Regions from separate parts of the Nissabacter archeti genome, predicted to be linked through region 2. Evidence: predicted binding sites of a transcription regulator. Region 2 holds the regulator's gene; the other holds the start of a gene.
The links. Region 2 encodes sigma-54, which starts transcription at its own class of promoters, with help from an activator protein. Its sites were predicted from a motif close to GTTGGCACANNTTTCGCTNT; they were not measured.
Positions count from the first base shown of each region.

Region 1: JK232_RS05695 (amino acid ABC transporter substrate-binding protein) is a predicted target of sigma-54. The motif match lies at 1,460-1,479, and genes of this name have one in related genera.

Region 1 is NZ_JAERKB010000003.1:265,190-272,998, reverse strand. Features, by position in the region: gene lnt (apolipoprotein N-acyltransferase) at 1-1,396, shown strand, start outside; gene JK232_RS05695 (amino acid ABC transporter substrate-binding protein) at 1,757-2,674, shown strand; gene JK232_RS05690 (amino acid ABC transporter permease) at 2,810-3,550, shown strand; gene gltK (glutamate/aspartate ABC transporter permease GltK) at 3,550-4,227, shown strand; gene JK232_RS05680 (amino acid ABC transporter ATP-binding protein) at 4,224-4,949, shown strand; gene JK232_RS05675 (zinc ribbon-containing protein) at 5,008-5,487, opposite strand; gene leuS (leucine--tRNA ligase) at 5,790-7,809, shown strand, end outside.
Region 2 is NZ_JAERKB010000011.1:144,075-151,883, forward strand. Features, by position in the region: partial or broken gene JK232_RS16375 (BglG family transcription antiterminator) at 1-977, shown strand, start outside; gene npr (PTS phosphocarrier protein NPr) at 981-1,253, opposite strand; gene rapZ (RNase adapter RapZ) at 1,250-2,104, opposite strand; gene ptsN (PTS IIA-like nitrogen regulatory protein PtsN) at 2,178-2,654, opposite strand; gene hpf (ribosome hibernation promoting factor) at 2,752-3,039, opposite strand; gene rpoN (RNA polymerase factor sigma-54) at 3,063-4,496, opposite strand; gene lptB (LPS export ABC transporter ATP-binding protein) at 4,544-5,269, opposite strand; gene lptA (lipopolysaccharide ABC transporter substrate-binding protein LptA) at 5,276-5,827, opposite strand; gene lptC (LPS export ABC transporter periplasmic protein LptC) at 5,796-6,374, opposite strand; gene kdsC (3-deoxy-manno-octulosonate-8-phosphatase KdsC) at 6,371-6,937, opposite strand; gene kdsD (arabinose-5-phosphate isomerase KdsD) at 6,953-7,809, opposite strand, start outside.

The DNA of each region.
Region 1 (7,809 bases), on a different contig from region 2:
GCTCAACCGCACCGCCAGCCAGTCCGCCTGGGTAGGGTTCTTCTGGGGGCTGGGTTTGTTCGGCAGCGGGGTCAACTGGGTGTACGTCAGTATTGCCCAGTTCGGCGGGATGCCGGAGCCTGTTAACCTGTTTTTAGTGGTACTGCTGGCCGCCTATCTCTCGCTCTATACCTCATTGTTCGCCGGTGTACTGACGCGCCTGTGGCCGCGCCTGACGGTGTGGCGGGTGGCGCTGGCTGCGCCTGCGCTGTGGCAGGTCACGGAGTTCCTGCGCGGCTGGGTGCTGACCGGCTTCCCCTGGCTGCAATTTGGCTATAGCCAGATTGACGGCCCGTTGAAAGGCATCGCGCCGCTGCTGGGCGTTGAAACCATCACCTTTATGTTGATGTCGCTGAGCGGGCTGCTGGTGTATGCGCTGTTCCAGCGCAAGCCCCTGCCGGCCGTGGTGGCGCTGGCGATGCTGCTGCTGCCGTGGCCGTTGCGCCAGTTGACCTGGTTCACCCCGGAGCCGCAAAAAACAGCCAATGTGGCGATGGTACAGGGCAATATTCCGCAGTCCATGAAGTGGGACCCGAAAGTCCTTGAGCAGACACTGCAAATTTATCTGGATGCGAGCCGCCCTTATGCCGGCAAGGCTTCGCTGATCATCTGGCCGGAATCCGCGATTCCGGATATCGAGCGCGATCAGCAGCCTTTCCTCGGTATGATGGATGACCTGATGCGTTCGCACCACAGCAGCCTGATCACCGGCATCGTGGACGCGCGCCAGACTCAGCAGGGTTATGACTACTACAACAGCATGATTGTGCTGGGTGAACAAACGCCCTACCACTACCTGAATCAGGACCGCTTTAATAAGCACCATCTGGTGCCGTTTGGCGAGTTTGTGCCGCTGGAAAGTTTGCTGCGCCCGCTGGCCCCCTTCTTTGATTTGCCGATGTCCTCCTTTAGCCGCGGCGGCTATGTGCAGCCACCGTTACAGGCGGCGGGCTTTAACCTCACGGCAGCCATCTGCTATGAGATTGTGCTCGGTGAACAGGTGCGGGCCAATTTGCGGCCGGATACGGACTTTTTGCTGACCATCTCTAACGATGCCTGGTTCGGCCACTCAATTGGGCCGTGGCAGCATTTCCAAATGGCCCGTATGCGCGCGCTGGAATTAGGGCGCCCCTTGTTGCGCAGCACCAATAATGGCGTGACGGCCGCGGTAGACGCGAAAGGCAACGTGATTAAGCAGATCCCGCAATTTACCCGTCAGGTGCTGGAGGTACAGGTGACCCCGACCACCGGGCTGACCCCTTATGCCCGTCTCGGCGCCCTGCCGGTTTGGCTCCTCACCCTGCTGGCCGGCGGTGCCGCCCTTATCGCCACGTTGCGCCGCTCACGCGCAGTGTAAACAGCCGCATCATGGCCTGAAGCCGGGAGATTTCTCCCGGCTTTTTTATTTCCTCTTCCCCGTTTTGGCACAGCGTTTGCTTGATATTGCTGGGATTTAGCTGAAAACGTCACCCATCCGGACATTTCGCATTAACCTGCACCGCCTTTGCGCGCCTGCTGCACAACAAACGTGCAGGGCAGATTTTTTGCCTCTATTTGGTGCGGCGTTGGTCGCAAAAAAGAAACGTTCTGGTATCAATATATTTACATTCAGCTATGTTCAGACAGGCCTCCCGGCCTCTTGCCGCGTTCCGATGCGGTCTCTTTTTTGATTTCGACGTCACACGTCAGAATCATAACAACAGCAAGGAGTAGGACCATGCAAATGCGCAAACTGGCGTTATCGCTGCTGCTCGCCGGCATTGCCACAGGCGCCGCCCATGCGGCCCAGCCCACCGCCGCTGCCGGTAATCAGGCTGCCCCCGACACGTTGCAAAAAATCAAACAAAACGGCGTGATTGTCGTGGGCCACCGTGAATCTTCGGTGCCGTTCTCCTATTACGATAATACTCAGAAAGTCGTGGGTTACTCCCAGGACTATTCCAACCTGATTGTTGAGGCGATTAAAAAACAACTGAATGCGCCGGACCTGAAGGTAAAACTGCTGCCGATCACCTCACAGAACCGCATCCCGCTGCTGCAAAACGGCACCTTTGATTTCGAATGTGGTTCCACCACCAATAACCTTGAGCGCCAGCAACAGGCTGCCTTCTCCAACAGTATTTTTGTGGTAGGTACCCGCCTGCTGGTGAAAAAAGGCTCGCCGATAAAAGATTTCCCGGACCTGAAAGGCAAGACGGTGGTCGTCACCTCCGGCACCACCTCTGAAGTGCTGCTTAATAAGCTCAATGAAGAGAAAAAGATGGAGATGCGCATCATCAGCGCCAAAGACCACGGGGACTCTTTCCGTACGCTGGAAAGCGGCCGCGCCGTGGCCTTTATGATGGATGACGCCCTGCTGGCCGGCGAACGCGCCAAAGCGAAAAAACCGGATCAATGGGACATCGTCGGCACGCCGCAATCCCATGAAGCTTACGGCTGTATGCTGCCGCGAGGCGACGCCAGCTTTAAGAAACTGATGGATGACACCATCGCCCAGGCCCAGACGTCAGGCGAAGCGGCGAAATGGTATGAGACCTGGTTCCAGAAGCCAATTCCGCCAAAAAACCTCAACATGAACTTTGCCCTGTCAGACGACATGAAAGCCCTGTTTAAAGCACCAAACGATAAGCCGTAACCTGCCCGGATAACGGCAACATGCAGGACAGACAGGAAGCGGGGTGGCCGTTCCCCACCCCGCTTTTTTCATGGTGTGCCGCGCCTGTCAGGCGTTCTCTCCCGGATCACTGCGATCCGTTGTATGGAGTTGTTTATGTCAACCAACTGGAACTGGGGCATTTTCCTGCAAGAAGCCCCGTTTGGTAATACCACCTATCTTGGCTGGATCTGGTCTGGTTTTCAGGTCACGATTGCACTTTCATTCTGTGCCTGGATTATCGCGTTTTTTGTCGGCTCGCTGTTTGGCATTCTGCGTACGGTACCTAACCGGTTACTCGCCGGGCTCGGTACCTGCTACGTGGAATTGTTCCGGAACGTGCCGCTGATTGTTCAGTTTTTCATCTGGTATCTGGTGGTGCCGGAATTGTTACCGCCGGATCTCGGCATGTGGTTCAAATCCGAGCTGGACCCGAACATTCAGTTTTTCCTCTCCTCCATGATCTGCCTGGGGCTGTTTACCGCGGCCCGCGTGTGTGAGCAGGTACGGGCGGCCATTCAGTCCCTGCCGCGCGGCCAGAAAGCCGCCGGGCTGGCGATGGGGCTGACCCTGCCGCAAACCTACCGCTATGTGCTGCTGCCGAATGCCTACCGGGTGATTGTGCCGCCGATGACATCAGAGATGCTGAACCTGGTGAAAAACTCGGCTATCGCCTCCACCATCGGCCTGGTGGATATGGCTGCGCAGGCCGGCAAACTGCTCGACTATTCGGCCCATGCGTATGAGTCATTCACCGCCATCACGCTGGCCTACATCCTGATTAACGCAGTGATTATGGTGTTTATGCGGCTGGTCGAATCCAAAGTCAGGCTGCCGGGCCATACGGGGGGTAAATAATGTACGAATTTGACTGGAGTTCAATCCCGCCCAGTTTCCCTTACCTGCTGGACGGCATGGTGATCACGCTCAAAATCACCCTGACGGCGATTGTGTTCGGCATCCTGTGGGGCACGCTGCTGGCGGTGATGCGTTTGTCGAGCATCAAGGTGATCAGCTGGTTTGCCACGCTGTATGTCAACCTGTTCCGCTCGGTGCCGCTGGTGATGGTGTTGCTGTGGTTCTATCTGGTGGTGCCGGGCCTGCTGCAAAAAGGGCTGGGCCTCTCCCCACATGCTGATATCCGCCTGATTTCGGCGATGGTGGCGTTTGCGCTGTTTGAAGCGGCCTATTACTCCGAGATTATCCGCGCCGGTATTCTCAGCGTCGCCCGCGGCCAGGGTGCCGCTGCACTGGCGCTGGGCATGACGCCGTGGCAATCCATGAAGCTGGTGATCCTGCCGCAGGCGTTCCGGGCGATGATCCCACTGCTGCTGACCCAGGGCATTGTGTTGTTCCAGGATACGTCCCTGGTGTATGTGCTGAGCCTGGCGGACTTTTTCCGCACCGCCACCACGATTGGCGAGCGCGACGGCACCCAGGTGGAAATGGTGCTGTTTGCCGGGCTGGTTTACTTTGTTATTAGCATCGCGGCCTCGTTGGTGGTCAGCGTATTGAAGAAAAGGACCGTTTCATGATCTCCCTGAAGAGTATTTCCAAGTGGTATGGGCATTTCCAGGTATTAACGGAGTGCAGCACTGAAGTGAAAAAAGGGGAAGTTGTGGTGGTATGCGGCCCCTCAGGCTCCGGCAAATCCACCCTGATTAAAACCGTTAACGGCCTGGAGCCGGTTCAGAAAGGCCAGATCGTGGTGAACGGTATTCCGGTGAATGACCGGAAAACCAATCTGGCGCAACTGCGCGCCAAGGTAGGGATGGTGTTCCAGCATTTTGAGCTGTTCCCGCATCTCTCCATCATCGATAACCTGACGCTGGCCCAGATCAAGGTGCTGAAACGGGACAAAGCCGCCGCGCGGGACAAGGGGCTGAAATTGCTGGATCGGGTCGGCCTTGCGGCCCACGCCAATAAATTCCCCGGCCAGCTCTCCGGCGGCCAGCAGCAGCGCGTCGCCATCGCCCGTGCGCTTTGCATGGACCCGGTCGCCATGTTGTTTGATGAACCGACCTCCGCGCTGGACCCGGAAATGATCAATGAAGTGCTGGACGTGATGGTAGAGCTGGCGCAGGAAGGCATGACAATGATGGTCGTCACCCATGAGATGGGCTTTGCCCGCAAAGTGGCCAACCGCGTGATCTTTATGGACGAGGGCAAAATAGTGGAAGACCGCGAGAAGAACGCGTTTTTCGACAATCCACAATCCGATCGCGCACGCGATTTTTTGGCAAAAATCCTGCACTGACCGGCAAAAGGAAATGCGCCGCCCCACAGGCGGCGCGTTTGCCTTTCCTGCCTGTGCGTTAAGGCTGGAAAGGCTGGCGGTTAAACTGGTCATGCCCGCATTTCGGGCAGAGCGGCAGGATTTCCGGCGTATACACCGGCATCGGGGCATGGCATTTTTCGCAGATCAGGTTGCCGAGCCCCACCACTTCCCCACTGTGGTAAACCCCGTGATGGGTGACATCCTTAAACACTTCCCGCCACTCCAGCTGGGTTTTATCCGTGATGTCTGCCAGCTCCTGCCACAGGCTCTCTTTAATCACCCGCATAAACACGCTGTCCGTGATGTCGTCCTGCTCCTGATAGCTGCGGGCGAACTCTTCCAGGTCACGCCGTACCGCCAGCGTCACCTGCCGGATTTCAGCATCTGTCAGGTCCCCGGCCGTTTTCAGCCGGGCCTCGGCGCTGCGCACCAGCGCGTCAATGTCGTGATCGCCGGCCCGGATGCGTTCCGTCAGGGAGGCAACCAGCTCACGGTAATAGTCTGCAACGTTACTCATACAATCCTCGCAATGCGCTGATGAGATCACACGGCCTGCCGCCCGGCACTGCCGCTACGGCGCTCCATTTTTTTGAGCTTACCCCTCCAGTTTAGCCCTAAATCACTGATGTGATTTAAGGAATAGTCCGGCTTTGCGTAACCTTACGCAAAATTCGCCGCTTCCTCCGGAGAAATACGCCTGCCGCGGGCGCTGAGTGTTGTTGCCTCAGGCGCTTATCAGCTATGCTATGCGGATCTCTTTATATGAATCAGAAAAGGCTACAGGCGTAGCTGTTTTTCACTATAGGACCATCGGCCGCCATGCAAGAGCAATACCGCCCAGAAGATATAGAGTCAAACGTCCAGCTTCACTGGCAAGAGAAGCAAACTTTTAAGGTGACTGAAGAGGCCGGCAAGGAGAAGTACTACTGCCTTTCAATGCTGCCTTACCCGTCAGGCCGCCTGCATATGGGCCACGTGCGCAACTACACCATCGGCGATGTCATCTCCCGCTACCAGCGTATGCTGGGCAAAAACGTGCTTCAGCCTATCGGCTGGGATGCGTTCGGCCTGCCGGCTGAAGGCGCCGCGGTAAAAAACAACACCGCGCCGGCCCCCTGGACCTACGAAAATATCGATTACATGAAGAACCAGCTGAAACTGCTGGGCTTCGGCTATGACTGGGATCGTGAAATCGCGACCTGTGATCCTGACTACTACCGTTGGGAGCAGTGGTTCTTCACCAAGCTGTATGAAAAAGGCCTGGTCTATAAGAAGACCTCTGCGGTGAACTGGTGCCCGCATGACCAGACCGTCCTCGCCAACGAACAGGTGATTGAAGGCTGCTGCTGGCGCTGCGACACCAAAGTTGAGCGTAAAGAGATCCCGCAGTGGTTTATCAAAATCACCGCCTATGCGGATCAGCTGCTGAACGACCTGGACACGCTGGAGAGCTGGCCTGAGCAGGTCAAAACCATGCAGCGCAACTGGATTGGCCGTTCTGAAGGCGTGGAAATCACCTTTGACGTCGAAGAGAGTGAAGAAACGCTGACGGTTTACACCACCCGCCCGGACACCTTTATGGGCGTGACCTACGTGGCCGTTGCCGCTGGTCACCCGCTCTCCCTGCAGGCGGCGGCCGGTAACCCGGCCCTGGCTGATTTCATCGCCGAATGCCGCAACACCAAAGTGGCCGAAGCAGAAATGGCGACGATGGAGAAGAAAGGCATGGACACCGGTCTGGTGGCCATTCACCCGCTGACCGGCGATAAAGTCCCGGTCTGGGTGGCTAACTTTGTCCTGATGGAGTACGGCACCGGCGCAGTCATGGCAGTGCCGGGGCACGACCAGCGCGACTGGGAGTTCGCCACCAAATACAGCCTGCCGATCCAACCGGTGATTCTGAACGCAGACGGCACCGAGCCGGACCTCAGCGCACAGGCGATGACGGAAAAAGGCGTCCTGTTCAACTCCGGTGAATTCGACGGCCTGGATTTCCAGGCGGGCTTCAACGGCATCGCTGACAAGCTGGTGGCTATCGGCCGTGGCCAGCGCAAAGTGAACTACCGCCTGCGTGACTGGGGCGTCTCGCGCCAGCGCTACTGGGGCGCCCCTATCCCGATGGTCACGCTGGAAGACGGCACGGTTATCCCGACGCCGGAAGACCAGCTGCCGGTGGTGCTGCCGGAAGATGTGGTGATGGACGGCATCACCAGCCCGATCAAGGCTGACCCGGAGTGGGCCAAAACCACCGTGAACGGCCAGCCGGCACTGCGTGAAACCGACACCTTCGACACCTTTATGGAGTCCTCCTGGTACTACGCGCGCTACACCTGCCCGCAGTATGACCAGGGGATGCTGGACCCGGCCGCGGCCAACTACTGGCTGCCGGTTGACCAGTATGTCGGCGGCATTGAACACGCGATCATGCACCTGATGTATTTCCGCTTCTTCCACAAGCTGATGCGCGACGCGGGCCTGGTCAACTCTGACGAGCCGGCCAAACGCCTGCTGTGCCAGGGTATGGTGCTGGCTGACGCCTTCTACTACAGCGGTGCCAATGGTGAGCGTAACTGGGTTTCCCCGGTTGACGTGACCGTTGAGCGTGATGAGAAAGGCCGTATCACCAAAGCCACTGACCCGCAGGGCCGTGAGCTGGTTTACGCCGGCATGAGCAAAATGTCGAAGTCGAAAAACAACGGCATCGACCCGCAGGTCATGGTAGAGAAATATGGCGCGGATACCGTACGTCTGTTCATGATGTTTGCTTCACCGGCAGAGATGACGCTGGAGTGGCAGGAATCTGGGGTGGAAGGGGCGAACCGCTTCCTGAAACGCGTCT
Region 2 (7,809 bases):
AGGGTGACGAGCAGTTGCGCGCCGACCTGCTGACGCACATCAAAACCATGATCACCCGGGTGAAATACCAGATAGCCATCCCGAACCCGCTGCTGGCGAACATCAAACAGCACTACCCGATGGCCTATGACGTCACGCTGGCGGCCCTGTCAAGCTGGGGAAAATATACCCCCTACAGCCTGAGCGAAAACGAGATCGGGTTTCTGGTGCTGCACATCGGCGTCGGGCTGGAGCGCCACTACAACATCGGCTACCAGCGCCACCCGCAGGTGCTGCTGGTGTGCGACACCGGCAATTCCACCATCCGCATGATCCAGGCGCAGGTCAGCCGCAAATACCCGCAGCTGGAGATCACCCGCATCATCACGCTGCGCGACTATGAGCAGCTCAGCCAGATTGACGAGGATTTTGTGATCTCCACGGCGCGGCTGGCGGAGCGCAACAAACCGGTGGTGGTGATGTCACCGTTCCCGACCGAATTCCAATTGGAACAGCTCGGCAAGCTGGTGCTGGTGGATCGCACCCGCCCCTATATGCTGGAGAAGTTTTTTGATGCCGGGCATTTCCTGATCCTCGACCAGCCGCTGAGCCAGGAGGAACTGTTTCGCCGGGTGTGCGGCCAACTGGAGCAGGAAGGGGTGGTGGACGGCGATTTTTACGCCTCGGTCACGGAGCGGGAGGCGATTGTCTCTACCATGCTGGGCGAGGGCATCGCGCTGCCGCACGCGCTGGGGTTACAGGCGAAAAAAACCGTGGTGGTGACGGTGCTCTGCCCGCCGGGCATCGCCTGGGGGCAAGGGGAGACGGCGCAGGTGATTTTCCTGCTGGCGATAAGCAAAGCCGATTATGAGGAAGCGATGGCGATCTATGACCTGTTCGTCACCTTTGTGCGTGAGCGCTCGGCCAGCCGGTTGCTCGCCAGCCGCGATTTTGCCAGCTTTAAAGCGATTGCCGGCGAAAGCCTGAGCCGGATTTAACCGCTACTCCTCGTCGAAGCCGGAGTTAAACAGCTCCACCACCGCGTTCAGCGCATTGACCTCATCGGGGCCGGTGGCCTCGATCTCAATGCGCTGGCCTTTGGGCGAGTCGAGCATCAGCAGGGCGATCACGCTGCTGGCCTCCGCCTCCATGCCTGCGTCGTTGCGCAGCATCACTTCGGCGTCAAAGCTCTGCACCAGCTCAAACAGTTTCATCGCCGGCCGGGCGTGCATGCCGAGCCGGTTTTTGATCTCCACCGTGTGTTTCACCGTCATAATTTACGTTTTTCCAGCGTGCGATGGCGGGATTGCACGTTCTTCCCGCGGGAACGGAAATAATCCGCCAGTTGCTCAGCCACATACACCGACCGGTGCTTGCCGCCGGTACAGCCGATGGCGACGGTGAGGTAACTGCGGTTATTGGTTTCGAGCATCGGCAGCCACTGTTCAAGGTAGCTGCGCGTCTGGTAAATGAAGTTATGCACTTCCGTATGCCGGTCAAGGAAGGCGGCGACCGGGCGGTCCAGGCCGGTCATCGGGCGCAGTTTCGGGTCCCAGTGCGGGTTGGGCAGGAAACGTACGTCAAACACATAGTCGGCATCAATCGGGATGCCGTGCTTGAAGCCAAAGGATTCGAACACCATCGTCAGCTCGCGCTCGCGTTTGCCCAGCAGGCGGGTACGCAGCATTTCGGCCAGCTCATGCACTGACATCTCCGAGGTGTCGATCAGCAGATCGGCGCGTGAGCGCAGCGGCTCCAGCAGCTCGTTCTCCTCATCAATGGCGCTCTCCAGCGACAGGTTGCGGGCGGAGAGGGGATGCAGGCGACGGGTATCGCTGTAACGGCGGATCAGGGTGTTGCGGTCCGCATCAAGGAACAGCAGTTGCGGTGAAAAGCTCTCCGGCAGCTGGGACATGGCGTGCTCAAAGATTTCCGGTGTTTCCGGCATGTTGCGCACGTCAATGCTGACGGCGGCGGAGGTGTTGCGTTCCACCAGCGCGTGCGCCAACTGCGGCAGCAGAACCACCGGCAGGTTATCGACGCAGTAAAAGCCCATATCTTCAAGCGCACGCAAGGCAACAGATTTACCCGAACCGGAACGGCCGCTGACTATCATCAGCACCATGTGTCACTCCCCCTGGCAATTCACTCTTGGCATGTTAATTACCGGCGCCGGCGGCAGAGCCCGGCGTTGCCGGCTATTCGGTAATGATCTGGTACAGCTCTTCGTCACTCTGGGCGGCACGCAACCGGCGGCAGACGTTTTTGTCCGCCAGCCGTTTTGCCACCAGCGACAGGGTATGTAAATGGGTTTTGCATTGATCGGCCGGGACCAGCAGGGCAAACAGCAGATCCACCGGCTGGTTGTCGATGGCGTCAAACGGGATCGGCTGATCGAGGCGAATAAAGACCCCCACTGCGCGCAGCGTGTCCTCCTCCAGCTTGCCGTGGGGGATCGCGATACCGCTGCCGATGCCGGTACTGCCCATCCGCTCGCGGGTCAGTACCGCCTCAAACACCACCTGCGGCGGCAGGCTGAGCTGTTTCGCGGCCAGTTCGCTGACGATTTCCAGGGCGCGTTTCTTGCTGGAGCAGTGGACGCCGCTTTTGGTGCACTCTGCGCTGAGCACAGTGCTTAACTGCATAACCGTATCGTTTATCATCTCATCTTTCACTTAAGCGCTCGGGTCACGCCTGATGGCTTATCGGCCCGTTACCGCAGGGCAACGAGCCGATTGTCAGGCGATGTAGCGCAACTGGCTACAGTGAGTTTCAGTGCTGTTTTAGCTTGTCTTTGTGTTTATTGAGCTGCCGGGACAGCTTGTCAATCAGGCCGTCAATGGCCGCGTACATGTCCTCATGTTCCGAGGTGGCGTGCAACTCGCCTCCATTCACGTGCACCGTTGCTTCGGCAATTTTGTGCACTTTCTCCATGCTGAGAACCACATAGACCTGGTTGATCCTGTCGAAAAATTGCTCAAGCTTGGCAAATTTCGTGGTGACAAAGTCGCGCAGGGGCTCAGTGATTTCAACGTGGTGTCCGGTGATGTTGAGCTGCATAATGTCTTCCTTCTCTGTTTAGGTCAAACCAGTTGTTTGCGTTGGTTCGACGGCGGGATGGACAAAGACTCTCGGTATTTTGCAACAGTACGACGGGCTACCATGATCCCCTGGTCGGAAAGCAGGGTCGCCAGCTTGCTGTCACTCAGAGGTTTCGCGGGGTTTTCAGCCGCAATTAATTTCTTCACCAGGGCACGGATGGCGGTAGAAGACGCCTCGCCGCCGCTGTCTGTGCTCACGTGGCTTGAGAAGAAATACTTCAGTTCAAAAATGCCGCGCGGGCTGTGCAGGAACTTCTGCGTAGTCACGCGGGAAATGGTGGACTCATGCATATCAACGGCCTGGGCGATGTCCGCCAGCACCATCGGTTTCATGTACTCTTCACCCTTCTCAAAGAATGCCTGCTGCTGCTCCACGATGCAGCGCGTCACTTTCAGCAGCGTCTCGTTGCGGCTCTCCAGGCTCTTGATCAGCCATTTGGCTTCCTGGAGGTTGCTGCGGATGAACTGGCCGTCGCTGTCGCTGCGGGTGGAGCCGCCCAGCGCCGCATACTGCTGGTTAATTTTGAGGCGCGGCACGCTGTCCGCGTTCAGCTCCACCGTCCAGACACCCTGATGCTTGCGCACCAGCACATCCGGGATCACATACTCTGATTCGCCGGTGTTGATCGACTGGCCGGGGCGCGGGTCCAGCGACTGGATCAGCTGCATCGCCCCTTTAAGTGTATCCTCTTTTAGCCGGGTCGAACGCATTAAGCTCCTGAAATCGTGATTGCCGAGCAGATCCAGGTGTTCGCTGACAATCAGTTTCGCTTCCGCCAGGTAGGGGAGGCCGGGCACAAACTGCGAGAGCTGGATCAGCAAACAGTCGCGCAGGTCACGCGCGGCGACGCCAATCGGGTCGAAGCGCTGCACGCGTTTCAGCACCGCTTCCACTTCGTCCATCGTGACGTTGTCGTCGCCGATGCTTTCGAGGATCTCATCCAGTGTGGCGGTGAGGTAGCCGGTATCGTCCACCGCATCCACAATGGAGGTGGCAATGGCGGCGTCGGTGTCGGAGAAGGGGGTGAGATCCACCTGCCACATCAGGTAGTCCTGAAGGGTCTGGGTGGTTTCGCCCTGGTAGACCGGCAGCTCGTCATCGCTGTAGTCGGTGCCGGTCCCGGACGGGGTGCCGGCGGTGTAGATCTCATCCCAGGTGGCATCCAGCGGCAGCTCCTCGGGCATATCCTTCTGCTCGAGGGCTTCGCGGGTGTCGAGGGCCTCGCTGTCGGTGCTCTCCCTGGCGTCGATTTCGTCGTGAATGTCCGTCTGTTCAAGCAGCGGGTTGCTCTCTAATGCCAGTTGGATCTCCTGCTGCAGTTCAAGCGTGGAGAGCTGCAGCAGCCGGATGGCCTGCTGGAGCTGGGGAGTCATGGCCAGTTGCTGGCTAAGCCTGAGTTGCAAACCTTGCTTCATAGAATGGATTCAATGTCCTTACGGGTAACGGCGCCGGAAGCAGCCAATCAAAGGCGGAACTCTTCGCCGAGGTAGACGCGTTTTACCTGCTCATCGGCCAGGATATCGCTGGGTGAGCCGTGGGCAATCAGGTGCCCCTGGCTGACGATATAGGCGCGTTCACAGACGTCGAGGGTTTCCCGCACGTTGTGGTCGGTAATCAGCACGCCCAGGCCGCTGTCGCGCAGGTGCTCAATGATTTTTTTAATGTCGATCACCGAGATTGGGTCAACCCCGGCGAAAGGCTCATCCAGCAGGATGAATTTCGGGTTGGCGGCCAGCGCACGGGCGATCTCCACCCGGCGGCGTTCCCCGCCGGAGAGCGCCTGGCCCAGGCTGTCGCGCAGATGGGTGATGTGGAACTCTGCCATCAGCTCATCGGCGCGGTCACGGCGCTGCTCGCTGGTGAGGTCATCACGGATTTCCAGCACGGCCATCAGGTTGTTATAGACGCTGAGGCGGCGGAAAATAGAGGCCTCCTGCGGCAGGTAGCCGATGCCGCGGCGCGCACGCGCGTGCAACGGCAGCAGGCTGATGTCCTCGTCATCGATGATGATCCGCCCGGCGTCCCGCTGCACGATGCCGACCACCATGTAGAAGGTGGTGGTCTTGCCGGCGCCGTTCGGGCCGAGCAGCCCGACAATCTCACCGGAGTTGACCGTCAGGCTGACGTCCTCCACCACTTTACGGCTTTTATATGATTTGGCGAGTTTTTCTGCGATTAAGGTAGCCATAGCGAATCAGTTACTCTTCTTCTGGGTGCCGGACGTGTTGCCCTTGTCCTGGAGCTGCGTCGGGATTAACACAGTGGTAACACGTTTGCCCTCATCACTGAAGGCCTCCATCTGCTGTTTTTGGACCAGATAGGTAATGCGGTCACCTTTCACGTTGCTGTCCAGCTGCTCCAGATAGGCGTTGCCGGTCAGGGTGACGAAGTCATTGGCCAGCTCATAACGCATCTTCTGCGAGTGGCCCTTCACCGGTTTGCCGTTTTCCTGCAACTGGAAGAAGGTGACCGGGTTACCGTAGGCTTCGATCACTTCTTTGCCTTGCTGGCCCTGCGGGCGGATCACCACCACTTTGTCGGCTTTGATCTCAATGCTGCCCTGTTTGGCGACCACGTTGCCGGTAAAGGTCACGGTGTTGCCTTCCATGTCCAGCGCCTGCTGGGCGGAGTCGATATGGATTGGCTGGCTGGTGTCATCTTTCAGCGCAAAAGCCGGCACGCTCACAGCCAGAAGCGAACTGACCATCAGCAGGTTACGGAGTGGGGGTTGAATTCTGGATTTCATAGTAGGTGTTTACCTTTTCGATCAGCTGTGCTGTTTTGTTCCGCAAATTGCCGCGCATTTTCAAACCTTTGGAGGTGAAGGCCGCTCCGTAGAGGGTCACTTCATCATCCGAGGAGACATCCTGGGTCACCAGGTTTACCTGGGCATTGTCCGTGTTGATCCGCTGCAATTGCGACGTCGCGGTCAGGCTGGTGACCTCAACATGGCCATACAGGTAGAGCATCCGGTCTTTGGTCAGCTTGGCACGATCGGCGCGAACCGACCAGGTCGGTACGGTATTGGCATCGTAAAGTGTCATGACCGGGGTGGTGAACCAGCTCAGTTCGTCCGTGGTGTAGTATTTCACTTCGTCCGCCACCAGTTTGTAGTTCAGCTTGCCGGTCGGGTCATAGACCACGGTCACGGTATGCTGGCTCTGGTAGGTCGGATCCTGGGTGTTCAGCGCGGAAGGCGCGGCATCGTCATCGCCGTCCGTCAGGTTCAGGCCGATCAGGATCAGGGCGGCGAGGCCGAGCAGCAGGGTGAGCCACAATTTTGGTCTGCTCATATGGAAAGCCCCCTGGCATCCTCCAGCTTGCCCTGCGCCAGCAGAATCAGGTCACACAGCTCACGCACCGCGCCCTTGCCGCCGCTGATGCGGGTGGTGTAGTGCGCGCGCGGCAGCAGCATCGGGTGGGCATCGGCCACCGCCACCGCCAGCCCGGATTCCGCCATCACCGGCCAGTCGATCAGATCATCACCGATATAGGCCACCTGATCGGCCCGCAGCGCCAGTTTCTCCAGCAGCTCGCGGAACGCCAGCAACTTGTCGGACTGCCCCTGGTAAAGGTGGCGGATGCCGAGCGTGGCGGCCCGGTCTTCCAGCAGCTTCGCCGAGCGGCCGGTAATAATCGCGACCTCGACATCCGAGGTCAGCAGGCAGCGGATGCCGTACCCGTCACGCACGTTGAAGGCTTTCAGCTCTTCGCCGTGGTTGCCCATATAGATCAGGCCATCGGACATGACGCCATCCACATCACAAATCAGCAGGCGAATCTGCCGTGCACGGTCGAGCACCCCGGCACTGACCGGGCCGTAGCAGGTATTCACTGTTGCTGTAGTCTCACTCATTTACCCTTTCCTTCATTAAACTACGCCAGCGCGCAGCATGTCATGCATATGTACCACACCCAGCAACTGGTCGCCATCGGCAACCATCAGGGCGGTAATATGCCGGGATTGCATGATGTTCAGGGCATCCACCGCCAGCGCGCCGGGGCGGACCCGCAGGCCGCCGGGCGTCATCACATCGGCGATGCGCGCCTGGTTGAAGTCGATGCCCATATCAATAATGCGGCGCAGGTCGCCGTCGGTGAAGACGCCCTCAATTTTCATCAGGTCGTCACAAATCACGGTCATCCCGAGATTTTTACGCGTGATCTCCAGCAGCGCATCGCGCAGGGAGGCGTCCCGGCTGACGTGCGGAAGTTCATTGCCGCTGTGCATGATATCACTGACGCGCAGCAGCAGCTTGCGGCCCAGTGCGCCGCCGGGGTGGGAGAGGGCGAAATCCTCGGCCGTGAAGCCGCGCGCCTCCAGCAACGCCACCGCCAGTGCGTCGCCCATCACCAGCGCCGCGGTGGTGCTGGTGGTGGGGGCCAGCCCCAGCGGGCAGGCTTCCTGCGGGACATGCACGCAGAGGTGGATGTCCGCCGCTTTGCCCATCGCGCTCTCGGGGTTGCCGGTCATGCAGATAAGCGGCACCTGCAACCGTTTCAGCACCGGCACCAGCGCCAGGATCTCGTTGGATTCACCGGAGTTGGAGAGGGCGACCACCACGTCCTGCGCGCTCACCATGCCGAGGTCGCCGTGGCTGGCCTCGCCGGGGTGCACAAAAAAGGCCGGTGTGCCGGTGCTGGCAAAAGTGGCCGCCAGTTTGCGGCCGATGTGGCCTGATTTGCCCATGCCCATCACCACCACTTTGCCGGGGCAGTAGAACATCA